Saccharothrix violaceirubra: one gene and its partner. The protein of the gene in region 2 binds, or shares a complex with, the protein of the main gene of each other region. Links are inferred from orthologs where the notes say so. Each region holds a gene or a part of one and is shown on either strand. Other genes may lie near its edges. The genes, in order: F4559_RS25040 and F4559_RS07000.

Region 1 (6,902 bases), 4.1 Mb from region 2 along the record:
GCTGGCCGACCTGGCCCGCTGGCTGGGTGACGGCCTCGCCCTGGTGGCCGACGTCTACGACCCCGAGGTCGTGGTGGTCGGCGGCGGGGTGTCCGAGTCGGCGCCCCTGTTCCTGGACGACGCCCGTGAGCGCTACGCGTCGGTCATGACCGGCGCCGGCCACCGCCCGCCGGCCCGCATCCGCACCGCCCAGCTCGGCGACGACGCCGGTCTGGTGGGCGCCGCCGTCCTGGCCCGCGAGTCCTCCACCCGGACACCCTGAACTACGCACTCGGGCCCCTTCCCCTCCGTAAACGCGCGAGTTATGCGTTCAGGCACCGCGAGTTGTGCGTTCAGGCACCGTGAGTTGTGCGTTCGGACAGCCCGAGTCGCGTACTCGCGCACCTCGGGCCGCGCACCGGGCATGTGAGCCCCGTACCCGGGCACCCTGAAACGCGCACTCGCGCATCCGGGCCACGTGCCTGGTCGTCGGGGCCACGTCCTCACCCGCCGCCACCTCCGTGAAGCGGCCGGACTCGCAGCGCCCGACCGTGCGACTCGCGGGTCCGAACGCGTGCCTCGGTAGCCCTGCGGCGGGACTCGCGGCTCCTGCCCCGAACTCAGGGGTCCGGCCCGTGGCGCCTGAACGCACAACTCGCGGTGCCTGAACGCATAACTCGCAGTGCCTGAACGCACAACTCGCGGTGCCTGAACGCATAACTCGCGCGTTTGCGAGAGGGAAGGGTGCCCGAGTGCGTAGTTCGGGGCGTTCGAGTGGAGGACTCGCGAGCGTCAGAGGACGGCGCCGTCGTCCCAGCCGGAGTCGGGGGGCGGGTTGTTGCGCAGACGCAGCAGCAGCCAGCCGACGCCCGAGCACAGGACGACCAGGGCCAACGGCGTGCCGATCCGCGACGACAGCCCGAACAGGCCCGGGAAGACCAGCAGCACGACGCCCAGCAGGATCAGCGCCAACGCGGCGATCGTGCCCTTGCGCAGCATGGGCAGTGGCGGGGGCTCCGGCGGCACGTAATGGTCCGCGGGATCGTCTTCCTCGTCCGCCACGTCCACCGGCGCCGGGCGGTCGACGTGCCGGTCGACCTCCTCGGGCGGCTCGGGCTTCTCGTCCGGCCACGAGGTGCCGACGCCCTCGCGTTCCAGGCTCGCGACGATCTCCGCGAAGGCAGCGTCCACGTCCTCCGGGCCGTCGGTCGAGTCGCGTCGGGAGTTCATCGGCGTGCCCCAGCCCTCCGGTCGTGAAGGCGCCCTGCCCTGCTTGTGTCCATCGTCCCACGACCGCGTTGTGTTGCGGATTACGGCAGCCGGAGGGTCTTCCCGGGCACCGGCTTCGTTGTGCCCCGTGAGGTCCGCTCCGTAGGCTGGTGCGGGTCACCGCACGTCGAGGAGGCGTTCCCAGGGTGCTCTACTGGTTGATGAAGCACGTCTTTATCGGGCCGATCCTGAAGTTGTTCTTCCGTCCGCGCATCATCGAGGGCGCGGAGAACCTGCCCGAGTCCGGTGGCGTCATCCTCGCGAGCAACCACCTCGCGGTGTCCGACTCCTTCTTCCTGCCGTTGAAGCTGTCCCGCCGGGTCACGTTCCCGGCGAAGATCGAGTACTTCACGGGCAAGGGTGTCAAGGGCGCGATCAAGCGGTGGTTCTTCTCCGGCGTCGGCCAGGTGCCCATCGACCGGTCGAGCGCGAGTGCGGCCCAGGCCGCGCTGGACACGGGCGTGCGGATCGTGCGCGAGGGCAAGGTGCTGGGCATCTACCCGGAGGGCACGCGTTCCCCGGACGGCCGGCTCTACAAGGGCAAGGTCGGCGTGGCCTGGATCGCCCTCGAATCCGGTGCGCCGGTCATCCCGGTCGCGATGTTCGGCACGGACAAGGCCAACCCCATCGGCTCGAAGATGTGGCGGCCGTACCCGATCCGGATCAAGATCGGCAAGCCGCTCGACTTCTCCCGCTACGCCGGCCTGTCCGGCGACCGGTTCGTGCTGCGGTCGATCACCGACGAGATCATGTACGCCCTGATGGAGCTGTCCGGCCAGGAGTACGTCGACGTCTACGCGGCCAAGGCCAAGGAGACCGCCGACGAGACCTCCGCCGCCGACCGGCTCCCCGACAAGAAGGCCGGCTGATCGCCACCTAGGGTGGTGCCGTGCGGTTCTTCTACGACTGTGAGTTCATCGAGGACGGGGTGACGATCGACCTCGTCTCCATCGGCGTGGTCGACGAGGAGGGCCGCGAGTACTACGCCGTGTCGACCGGGTTCGATCCGGCCAAGGCCGGTCCGTGGGTGCGGGCCAACGTGCTCAACCAGCTCCCGCCGCCCGCCGATCCCGCGTGGCGCAGTCGTGAGCGGATCAAGAAGGACCTGATCGACTTCTTCGGCGGGCCCAAGGCCAACCGCGACGACGTCGAGCTGTGGGCGTGGTTCGCCGCCTACGACCACGTGGCCCTGGCCCAGTTGTGGGGCGCGATGCCCGCGTTGCCGCGCATGCTGCCGCGCTTCACCCGCGACCTGCGCCAGCGCTGGGAGGACGTGGGCAAACCACGCCTGCCGCAGCCGCCCGCCGACGCGCACGACGCGCTCGCCGACGCCCGCCACAACCTGGCCCGGTGGAAGGTGATCGAGGCCGAACGGAACCGCCGGGGCTTCGTGGTCCGGTGACGGGGCGCACCCTTGCTGCACCGATCCAGTCCGTGACAGTCTAGGGTGACCGACGCCACGAGAAGATTGGCTAAGCAAAATGCGCATTGGTGTGCTCACCGGCGGTGGCGACTGCCCCGGCCTCAACGCGGTCATCCGCGGCGTGGTCCGCAAGGGCATCGAGGTCCACGGCTGGGAGGTCGTCGGCTTCCGCAACGGCTGGCAGGGTCCCCTGGAGAACCTGACCCGGCCGCTCGGACTGCCCGACGTCGAGGACATCCTGACCCGGGGCGGCACGATCCTGGGCTCTTCGCGCACCAACCCGTACAAGGTCGAGGGCGGTGTCGACAAGATCCGCGAGGTGCTCGCGGCCAACGGCGTCGACGCCCTGGTCGCCATCGGCGGCGAGGACACCCTCGGCGTGGCGAAGAGGCTGACCGACGACGGCATCGGCGTCGTCGGCGTGCCGAAGACCATCGACAACGACCTGGGTTCGACCGACTACACGTTCGGTTTCGACACGGCCGTGCACATCGCCACCGAGGCGATCGACCGCCTGCGCACGACGGCGGAGTCCCACCACCGCGCGCTGGTCGTGGAGGTCATGGGCCGCCACGCCGGCTGGATCGCCCTGCACTCGGGCCTCGCGGGCGGCGCGAACGGCATCCTCGTGCCCGAGCGTCAGTTCAGTGTGGAGAAGGTCGTCGAGTGGGTGGAGCGCCGCTTCGAGCGCGAGTACGCCCCGATCATCGTGGTCGCCGAGGGCGCCATCCCCGAGGGCGGCGCCGAGGTGCTGCACTCGGGCGAGAAGGACGCGTTCGGCCACGTCCGCCTGGGCGGCGTCGGCCAGTGGCTGGCCGAGGAGATCGCGGAGCGCACGGGCAAGGAGTCGCGCGCGGTCGTGCTGGGCCACGTCCAGCGCGGCGGCACGCCCACGGCCTACGACCGCGTCCTGGCCACCCGGTTCGGCCTGCACGCGGTGGACGCGGTCGCCGAGGGCGACTTCGGCGTCATGGTCGCACTCAAGGGCACCGACATCGTCCGCGTGAAGCTGTCCGAGGCCACCGCCGAGCTGAAGACCGTTCCGACGGAGCGCTACTCGGAGGCCGAGGTCTTCTTCGGCTGATCGACCCGGAAAGGGCCGTGCCTCCAGTGAACTGGTCCCCGAAAGTTGGACTGGCTAACTGAAGGTTAGGCCGCGAGGGCCTGGGCTCGGTATTGGACCGGGCTCAGGCCCTTGAGCGTGGTGGAGATGCGGGTGGTGTTGTACCAGTCGATGTACTCGTGCAGTGCCGCGGTGAACTCCTCGACGGTGTCGAACGTGGTGTGGTGGAACAGTTCTTCCTTCAGATGTCCGAAGAAGTTCTCGGCGACCGCGTTGTCCAGGCAGTTGCCCCGCCGGGACATCGACTGGGTCAGACCGGCATCGGCCAGTAGCCTGCGCCAGGTGACGTGCTGGTAGTGGAAGCCCTGGTCGGGGTGCACCAGTGGTCTGGCCGCGGCGGGCAGGGTGGCGATCGCGGCGCGCAGTGAGGAGTTCGTCAGCTCCAGCGACGGGGACAGGCCGCAGCTGTAGGCGATCACGGACCGGTCGAACAGGTCGATCACCGGCGACAGATAGATCTTGCGGTCACCAACGCGGAACTCGGTGACGTCGGTGACCCATTTCGTGTCCGGAGACGAGGCGCCGAACTCGCGGTTGAGCAGGTTCCCGGCGGTGGTGCCGGTCTGCCCCTGCCAGGACCGGTGGCGGCGTGGCCTGCGGACCTTGCAGACCAGGCCGAGGGTGTTCATCAGCTTCAGCACCGTCTTCCTGGCCACCCGCCGGCCCTTGCGGCTCAGCACCAGGTGAACCCGCCGATGCCCGTAACGGCCATGGGCGGCCTCGAACTCCTCGGTGATCGCGGTCTTGAGTTCGGCGTGCGGGTCGGGCCGGGCCAGGCGGGCCTGCTGGTAGAAGAACGTCGAGCGGGCAAGGCCCGCGGCCTTGAGCAGCGCCGCGAGCGGATACTGAGCCTTGAGGGTGGCGACGACCTGGGTCTTCAGTCTCGCCCCTGCTCCTTCAAGGCCCGCAGTTTTTCCAGGTACGCCACCTTCGCGGACAGCTCCAGGTTCTCCTGCCGCAACCGTTCCAGCTCGCTGAGCCCGGTGGTGCCGGCGGGCTTGGCAGGCCGGCCTTTCGGCTTGGGCCGCAGCGCGTCCTCGCCGTCACGCCGGTACAACCTGGCCCAGGTCTCGACCTGTTTCGGCGAGGCCAGGTCATGCTCACGCGCCAGCTCCAGCGCGGACGCCCCACCGTCGACGAACCGGCGCACGACCTCCAGCTTGAACTCGAACGTGAACGACCGCCTGCCCTGTTTGGCCATCAACGCTCCCGCGCCCCGCAGCCTCCAACGATCATGCAAGCGTCGCACCGCTGTCGCGGGCACACCCAGCCGGGTCGCGACAGCGTCCCTGCCCCACCCGGCCTCGAACAACACGACAGCGGACTCCCGCTGCTCCTCTGACAACGAACTGCGTGGATGCAACGAACCGCTCCCCGGACAGTCGGAACTGGATTCCCAGTCCAACTTCCGGGGAGCGGTTCACCAAGGGGCGCGGCCCTTTTCTACCCCTTGAAAGCACCGACGCCCAGGTACAGCGCGTAGGACCCGACCCAGTGCTCGGTCGCGTAGCCCTGGTCGAACACGTACCGCCACCCGGCGTCCGCGTGGGCCGCCGCCGCGTCCGACGCCGGCGTGCGGAACCGGTGGTCGGGCGGCAACGCCTCGCCGATCGCACGCCACTGCCACGCCCGCGACAACGCCAGTCCCACGAGGTGCGCGCCGTAGGGGTCGGACGCGTCCTCGACCTCGACGGGCGAGCGCAGCACCCGCCACCGGTCGCCGCCGAGATCGGGCAGCAGCTCCTCGAACCACGACACGAAGTCGTCGGCCGGGAGCACCCGGCGCATCAGGTCGGCCTCGGTCAGGATCGGGGACAGGAAATCCGGTGCGTCGGGCTCGAAGCCGCCGTAGCCGCGGTCCCCGGAGTACCACCGCAGCGCGGCCGATTCGCACGCGGCGGCCAGGTCGACGTCGTCGACCGCCCGTGCCGCGTCCAGCACCAGGCCGGCCGCGAACGCCGTGTTCCCGTGCGTGCCGGTCCGGACGGGCAGCCGGGCGCCGGCGATCCAGGACCGGAAGCGGTCACGGATCGTCGAGGTCAGGGGTTCGAGTTCGGCCGCCCACGGCGATTCCCACGTGTGCAGCTCGGCGGCCAGCGTCAACAGCCACGCCCACCCGTAGGGCCGCTCCCAGTACGACCCCTGCGGGCCGTCGAAGAACGCGGCCTCGGTACGGCTGCCGTCCAGGGTGATCAACGAGTCCAGCGTGTCCGACGCGTCCTCCGCGCCGGCCAGCGTGGGCCACAGGCGCAGCAGTCGCACGATCTGCCACGTCTGGTGCACGCACGAGTGCCAGTCGAACGACCCGGCGAACACCGGGTGCAGCTCCCGCTGGGGCACCAGCCCGCCGTCGGCCGACACCACGTGGACCCAGTGGACCGGGTACTCGCGCCGCACGTTCTCCACCGCGACCGCCAGCAGCCGTCCGGCCGTGGCGTCGTCCAACCGCTTTTCGGGCATGACTCTCATCATGACCGGCCCTACCGGTGGCAGCGCCTTGCCCTCGACGGCCTACCCTTAACACGTGAACTGGACCGTGGACGTGCCCGTGGACACGCTTCCGGAGCTTCCGCCCCTTCCGCCCGAGTTGCGCACCCGTCTCGACGACGCCCTCGCCCGGCCTGCCCACCAGCAGCCCGAGTGGCCGAACGCCGAGCAGGTCGACCGGGTGCGGGCCGTGCTGGAGAGCGTGCCGCCCATCACCGTGCCGGCCGAGATCGACCGGCTGCGCGACAACCTGGCCGAGGTCGCTCGCGGCGAGGCGTTTCTGTTGCAGGGCGGCGACTGCGCGGAGACGTTCGCGGACAACACCGAGCCGCACATCCGCGCCAACGTCCGGACCCTGCTCCAGATGGCGGTCGTGCTGACCTACGGCGCGAGCCTGCCCGTGGTCAAGATCGGCCGCATCGCCGGCCAGTACGCCAAGCCGCGCTCGTCGAACATCGACGCGCTGGGCCTGCCGTCCTACCGCGGCGACATCGTCAACTCGCTGGTCGCCACGCCCGAGGCCCGCGTGCCGGACCCGTCGCGCATGATCCGCGCGTACGCCAACGCGGGTGCCGCGATGAACCTGCTGCGGGCGATGACCCAGGCGGGCATGGCCGACCT
Region 2 (6,905 bases):
CGAACCGCATGGCCAGCACCGCGCCGATGGCGAAGTTCGGCGCGACCAGCACGCCGACACCCGGCTCGGACCTCAGCCACCCGGCGACCTCGTCGAGTCGCGCGGTGTCGAACCCGGACGTGCCGACCACGGCGTGGATGCCGTTGTCCACGCAGAACCGCACGTTGGCCATGACCACGCCGGGGTGGGTGAAGTCGACGACCACCTCGGCGCGCGCGTCGGTCAACGCCGACAGCGGGTCGTCCGCGTCGACGGCCGCGACCACCGCGGTGTCCGGCGCGGCTTCCACCGCGCGCACCACCTCGGCGCCCATCCGGCCCCGGGCACCGATCACGCCGACGCGGATCGGGTCGTCGGCAGAACGCTTCGTCAAGAGATCACCTCGTGCACCTGTGCGGGCAAGTCGTCGGCGTGAGCGTAAGGGCCGACCACCGCCGCGGCGACGGGCCGGCGCAACAGATCACGTGCCAATGCGGCCACGTCCTCGGTGGTGACCGCGTCGATGCGTGCCAGCGTGCCCTCGACCGACAGGTAGTCGCCGTAGTTCAGCTCGCTCTTGCCGATCCGGGTCATCCGCGACGACGTGTCCTCCAGACCGAGCACGAGTCCACCACGCAACTGGCCCTTGCCGCGCCGCACCTCCGCGTCGGTGAGCCCGTCACGGGCCACAGTGGACAGCACGTCGCGCACCACGCCGGCCACGTCGCCGAGCCGCTCGGGCTGGCAGCCCGCGTACACCGACAGCGTGCCCGCGTCCGCGTAGAGGCCGACCGACGAGTACACCTGGTACGCCAGGCCACGCCGCTCCCGGACCTCCTGGAACAGCCGCGAACTCATGCCGCCGCCGAGCGCCGCGTTGAGCACGTTGAGCGCGAAGCGGCGGTCGTCGTGCCGGTCGAGCGCGCGCACGCCCAGCATCAGGTGCGCCTGCTCGGTGTCCTCGTCGTGCAGCACGAGGTCACGTCGGGCGGCGATGCGCGCGCGGCCCGTGCGCGGCACGACGGGCGTGCCGGTCGAGGCCAGCCGGTCGCCGATCTGTTTGCGCGCCAACCGCATCACGTGCGCGTGGTCGACGTTCCCGGCCACCGACAACACCATGCGCGGCAACGTGTAGTGGCGGCGGTAGAAGCGGTAGAGCGAGTCGCGGTCCATGTCCGCGATGGACTGCTCGGTGCCGAGCACCGGGCGGCCAAGCGCGTGGTCGCCGAGCAACGCGTCGAGGAACGCGTCGTGCAGCAGGTCTTCCGGGTCGTCGTCGCGCATGGCGATCTCTTCGAGCACCACGCCGCGTTCGGTCTCGAAGTCGCGCGGCTCGCACAACGCGTCGAACACCACGTCGCACACGAGGTCCAACGCCAGCGACAGGTCCTCGTCGAGCACGTGCGCGTAGTAGCACGTGTGTTCCTTGGCGGTGAACGCGTTCAACTCGCCGCCGACCGCGTCGATCTCCTCCGCGATGCGCGCGGCCGTCCGCCGCGTGGTGCCCTTGAACAGCAGGTGTTCCAGGTAGTGCGCGGCACCGGCGACCTCGGGCCGTTCGTCGCGCGACCCCACCCGCACCCACAGGCCGACCGACGCGGACCGCACGCCCGCCACCCGTTCGGTGATCACCCGCAGGCCCGACGGGAGCAGGCTGCGACGCACGGTCACGTCGCCGTCGTCGAGCAGGCGGGTGCTGCCGGGTCGCTGGAGGTGGCCGAGCGGGCCCCGACGCGGACGGCCGCGAGTGCCCGGAGCACTCGCGGCCGTCCCGATGACGTGCGACGTCACTGCGCCGGTGCCTCGACGGGGGCGTCGGCGGGGGCGTCGGTCGACTCGGCGGGCTTGGCGGCCTCGGCCTCCTCGTTCACCAGCACGAGGCTGATCTTGCCGCGCTGGTCGATGTCGGCGATCTCGACGCGGAGCTTGTCGCCGACCTTGACGACGTCCTCCACCTTGCCGATCCGCTTGCCGTTGCCCAGCTTGGAGATGTGGATCAGGCCATCCTTGCCGGGCAGCAGGGACACGAACGCGCCGAACGCCGCGGTCTTGACCACGGTGCCCAGGAACCGCTCGCCGACCTTGGGCAGCTGCGGGTTAGCGATCGCGTTGATCAGGCCGATCGCGGCCTCGGCCGAGGGGCCGTCCGCCGCGCCGACGTAGATCGTGCCGTCGTCCTCGATCGAGATGTCGGCACCGGTCTGCTCGGTGATCGAGTTGATCATCTTGCCCTTGGGCCCGATGACCTCGCCGATCTTGTCGGTCGGGATCTTCACCGACGTGACGCGCGGCGCGAACGGGCTCATCTCGTCCGGGCGGTCGATGGCCTCGGCCATGACCTCCAGGATGGTCAGGCGCGCGTCGCGGGCCTGGCCCAGCGCCGCGGCGAGCACCTCGGACGGAATGCCGTCGAGCTTGGTGTCGAGCTGGAGCGCGGTCACGAACTCCTTGGTGCCGGCGACCTTGAAGTCCATGTCGCCGAACGCGTCCTCGGCACCGAGGATGTCGGTCAGCGCCACGTACTCGGTCTTGCCGTCGACCTCGTCGGAGACCAGGCCCATCGCGATGCCCGACACCGGCGCCTTCAGCGGCACACCCGCGTTGAGCAGCGACATCGTCGAGGCGCAGACCGAACCCATCGACGTCGAACCGTTGGAGCCCAGCGCCTCGGAGACCTGGCGGATGGCGTACGGGAACTCGTCGCGCTTGGGCAGGACGGGCACCAACGCCCGCTCGGCAAGCGCGCCGTGGCCGATCTCGCGGCGCTTGGGCGAGCCCACGCGGCCGGTCTCACCGGTGGAGTACGGCGGGAAGTTGTAGTGGTGCAGGTAGCGCTTGTGCGTCTCCGGGGACAGCGAGTCGATCTGCTGTTCCATGCGCAGCATGTTCAGCGTGGTGACACCCAGGATCTGGGTCTCGCCGCGCTCGAACAACGCCGAGCCGTGCGCCCTCGGGATGACCTCGACTTCGGCGCCCAGCGAGCGGATCTCGGTCAGGCCGCGACCGTCGATGCGCACCTTGTCGCGCAGGATGCGCTGTCGGACCAGCTTCTTGGTCAGCGAGCGGAACGCCGCGCCGACCTCCTTCTCCCGGCCCTCGAACTGCGCGGTCAGCTTGTCGAGCACCGCAGCCTTGATCTCGTCGATGCGGCTCTCGCGCTCCTGCTTGCCGCCGATCGTGAGCGCCTGCGACAGGTCCGCCGCGGCGGCCTGGTCGACGGCCTCGAACGCGTCGTCGAGGTAGGCCGGGTAGGTCGGGAACTCACCGGTCTCCTTGGCGGCGACCTCGGCGAGCTTCGACTGGGCCTCGCACAGCGCTCGGATGAACGGCTTCGCCGCCTCCAGACCCGCCGCGACGACCTCCTCGGTCGGGGCCTGCGCGCCCTCGCCGACCAGGTCGACGACCTGCTCGGTGGCCTCGGCCTCGACCATCATGATCGCGACGTCGGAACCGACGACCCGACCCGCGACGACCATGTCGAACACGGCCTTGCCCAGCTGCTCGTGGGTCGGGAACGCGACCCACTGGCCCTCGATCAGCGCGACGCGCACGCCGCCGATGGGACCGGAGAACGGCAGGCCCGCGAGCTGCGTCGACGCGGACGCGGCGTTGATCGCCACCACGTCGTACAGGTCGGCCGGGTTCAGGCTCATCACCGTGATGACGACCTGGATCTCGTTGCGCAGACCGTCCACGAAGGACGGGCGCAGCGGCCGGTCGATCAGGCGACAGGTCAGGATCGCGTCGGTCGACGGGCGACCCTCGCGGCGGAAGAACGAGCCGGGGATGCGGCCCGCGGCGTACATGCGCTCCTCGACGTCCACCGTGAGGGGGAAGAAGTCGAAGTGCTCCTTGGGGTGCTTCGACGCCGTCGTCGCCGACAGCAGCATGGTCTCGTCGTCGAGGTAGGCGACGACGCTGCCGGCCGCTTGGCGGGCGAGCCGGCCGGTCTCGAAGCGGATGGTGCGTGTGCCGAACCGACCGTTGTCGATCACGGCGGAGGTTTCGTGGACCTCGATGTCCGTCATGTGCGAACTCCTCGTCTGCGGGTCGCAGCGCGCTCGGGCGCGGGGCCGCGGTTCGGACGAGGCCGGTCTTCGATCGAAGTCCCCTGGGTTGTCCTCCGCCAGGGGGCCACTACCGAGGACCGGCGAACTGTCGTCCCGGCTACCGCGCGTGCGTCCCTCGTTGTCGTTGTTGCGGTGCGCCGAAGGGGAGCGGTCGCGTGGACCACTCCCCTTCGGCACGTCTCACCTGCGCAGGCCCAGCCGCCCGATGAGCGTCCGGTAGCGCTGGATGTCCACCTTCTGGAGGTAGTTGAGCAGTCGGCGCCGACGGCCGACGAGCAGGAGCAGACCACGACGCGAGTGGTGGTCGTGCTTGTGCTTCTTCAGGTGCTCGGTCAGGTCCGCGATCCGCTTGCTCAGCAGTGCGACCTGGGCCTCGGCCGAACCGGTGTCCGTGTCGTGGACGCCGTACTCGGCGAGGATCGTCTTCTTCTGTTCGGTGGTCAGTGCCACTGGCCGGCCAACTCCTCTGTCGGTGATCCGTTCCGTGGGGCCCCGGGACGAACCCGGGGTAGTCGGTACCGGCCGCCACGGACCGCAGCCAGACCCAACTGTCGAGACTACCAGTAGTCGCCAGCCATTAGTCGTTTGGCGTGCTCAGGGGCACCCGAACGACGGTTTCGTAGCCGGTGGGCGTGCCGGTGCGTACAAGTACGATCTCGTCGACCGTCCACTCGGGACCGTCGAAGGGGAGGTGCGGCCACGGTGCGTCACCGGCACCGCGGGCGACCGTCAGATGTGGACGCCAGTCCTCCGGGGCGCCGGCACGTTCCGCGAGAGGACGCAACGGGCCGTGCACGTCCATCCACAGCACGCGCGGGAACGTGCCCGAGTCGCCGAGCCGGATCGTCGGCGGGACCAGGTCGGAGAAGTCGGGCAGGCCGCCCGGGTCGTCACGGCCGTGGAAGCACAGCGTGACGTGCCAGCGTGCCGGGTCGCTCCAACGCAGGTCCGGACGGTCGGCGCGGACCGGGGCGAGCACCTCGTCGAGCCTGGTGACGACCTCGGCGGGCGGGTAGAGCAGGGTGACGAAGTTCAACGACCCTTCCCCGCGCGGCGCAACAGTTCCGACAGCGCCGGGAAGTCCTCGCCGAGCACGTCCGCGGCCTGGCCCAGCTCGTGCCGGTCGGCGGCCCGGCGCAGGAAGTCGAACACGCGGGCCTCGTCGTCGGCCGAGGCCAGTGGAAGGGAGTCCCGGCTCACGGTGGGCTTCGACTCGCGCACCTCGTCGAGAGCGCGCTGGAGGGCCTCGGGTGCGCCGGTCGACACGTCCGGCGTGAGGACCTTGCGCTCCAGCATGATCATCCGGGCCAGCACGGACGGGTTGCCGATCTTGGCCCGACGTCCGCTCATGACCTGGCTGAGCATGGGCGCGCTGATGCCGAGCACGTCGGCGAGTTGCGCCTGGGACACGTTGAAGGCGACCACCAACCGGCGCACCCGGTCGCCGAGGGGCTCCCCGTACCACTCGCGCTGCAACGCGAGGTTGCGCTGGACGTTCTTGTGGTCCTCCACGTGCGCCTCTCCCCTAGACCAGCTCGACGTAGGAGGCATCTTGCCAGGTCGCCGACCACCGCAAGGACGGTTCCACTCACCTGGTCCAATCGGTACCGTCAGGCACCCCCGAGCAGCTCCCTGGTCTCGTCCACGTCGACCCGCATGCGGACGAGCAGCGCGTCGACCGTGTCGAAACGCTCCATCGCCCGCAGCCGTCGGACGAACTCCAGGGCGACCCGCTGCCCGTAGAAGTCCTCCTCGACGTCCAGTACGTATGCCTCCACCCGACGTTCGCGCCCGGAGAAGGTCGGGTTCGTGCCGACCGACACGGCGGCGCGCAGCCGTCGGCCGTCCGAGTGGACGAACCAGCACGCGTACACGCCGTCGGCGGGTACGGCCGCGAATCGGGCCGTCGACAGGTTCGCGGTGGGGAACCCCAGCTCACGACCACGTCCGTCGCCCCGCACCACGATGCCCTCCAGCCGGTGCGGGCGCCCCAGCGCCTGCGCGGCCGCCGCGACGTCCCCCGCGTCGATGCACGCCCGGATGTACGTCGACGAGTACGTCACGCCGTCGTCGGTCACCAGATCCGCCCCCTCGGTCACGAAACCGAACCTCCTGCCCAGCGTCCGGAGCAGCTCGACGGTGCCCGCCGCCTTGCTGCCGAAGGTGAAGTTCTCGCCGACCACGACCGCGGCCACGTGCAGGCGGTCGACGAGGATCTCGTGCACGAACTCGTCGGCGGGCATGCGCGAGAGTTCGACGGTGAAGGGGATCACGCAGAACACGTCCACCCCGAGCCGCTCGACCAGCTCGGCGCGTTGCCGCAGGCTCGACAGCTGGGCGGGGTGACTGCCCGGCCGGACCACTTCGGACGGGTGCGGGTCGAAGGTCATCAGGACCGACGGGACGCCCTTCTGCCCGGCGAGGTCGACCGCGCGCCGGATGAGCGCCTGGTGGCCGCGGTGGATGCCGTCGAACACCCCGATGGTCAGGACGCAGCGGCCCCAGCCGCCGGGCAGGTGGTCGAGTCCTCGCCAGCGTTGCACGGTGTGCAGCCTACGTGCCGCCGTTGATGTCCCGTCCCGCTTGGTGGACCGTGCCGCCGTCGTGCGCCACGGCGGTCTGGTCGATGTTGGTGGTGGGGTTGAACGTCACCGGTCCGACGGTGACCCCCTGGACCGCATTCCCGTTCACGACGCCCGGGACGTCGTTCGACACTGTCGTGCTCCCGACCACGACCGCGGGCGCGTGCGACACGATCTCATGCGACCGCGACCGCCTGGCCACCCAGATCCCGAGCGCGGTGAGCACGACGACCGCGATCCACGACACCGGCTCGTCCCGGAGGTCCGTGGCGAG

What was found.
Region 1: F4559_RS07000 (region 2) and F4559_RS25040 share a complex: the UniProt entries of both Bacillus subtilis proteins name them as parts of the possible RNA degradosome complex. The link is inferred for Saccharothrix violaceirubra from one-to-one orthologs.

The regions. Positions count from the first base shown.
Region 1 is NZ_JACHJS010000001.1:5,490,790-5,497,691, reverse strand. What follows is about bases 1,786-4,742. They hold F4559_RS25040 (6-phosphofructokinase), read left to right. Parts: upstream 1,786-2,729; coding sequence 2,730-3,755; downstream 3,756-4,742. Other genes in these bases: F4559_RS35500 (helix-turn-helix domain-containing protein), read right to left, coding at 4,672-4,742; F4559_RS25035 (IS3 family transposase), read right to left, coding at 3,821-4,624; F4559_RS25045 (polyadenylate-specific 3'-exoribonuclease AS), read left to right, coding at 2,138-2,650; F4559_RS25050 (lysophospholipid acyltransferase family protein), read left to right, coding at 1,786-2,117. In the rest of the region: F4559_RS25060 (ROK family protein), read left to right, coding at 1-262; F4559_RS25055 (hypothetical protein), read right to left, coding at 772-1,209; more of F4559_RS25050, read left to right, coding at 1,395-1,785; more of F4559_RS35500, read right to left, coding at 4,743-4,995; F4559_RS25025 (DUF2891 domain-containing protein), read right to left, coding at 5,238-6,254; F4559_RS25020 (class II 3-deoxy-7-phosphoheptulonate synthase), read left to right, coding at 6,319-6,902. UniProt on the Bacillus subtilis protein: Catalyzes the phosphorylation of D-fructose 6-phosphate to fructose 1,6-bisphosphate by ATP, the first committing step of glycolysis.
Region 2 is NZ_JACHJS010000001.1:1,368,166-1,375,070, reverse strand. Bases 1,388-4,347 are described here. They hold F4559_RS07000 (polyribonucleotide nucleotidyltransferase), read right to left. Parts: upstream 4,008-4,347; coding sequence 1,767-4,007; downstream 1,388-1,766. Other genes in these bases: rpsO (30S ribosomal protein S15), read right to left, coding at 4,230-4,347; F4559_RS07005 (M16 family metallopeptidase), read right to left, coding at 1,388-1,755. Also shown: dapB (4-hydroxy-tetrahydrodipicolinate reductase), read right to left, coding at 1-373; more of F4559_RS07005, read right to left, coding at 370-1,387; more of rpsO, read right to left, coding at 4,348-4,499; F4559_RS06990 (2'-5' RNA ligase family protein), read right to left, coding at 4,627-5,085; F4559_RS06985 (helix-turn-helix domain-containing protein), read right to left, coding at 5,082-5,561; F4559_RS06980 (bifunctional riboflavin kinase/FAD synthetase), read right to left, coding at 5,660-6,592; F4559_RS06975 (hypothetical protein), read right to left, coding at 6,603-6,905. UniProt on the Bacillus subtilis protein: Involved in mRNA degradation. Catalyzes the phosphorolysis of single-stranded polyribonucleotides processively in the 3'- to 5'-direction. Necessary for competence development in Bacillus subtilis.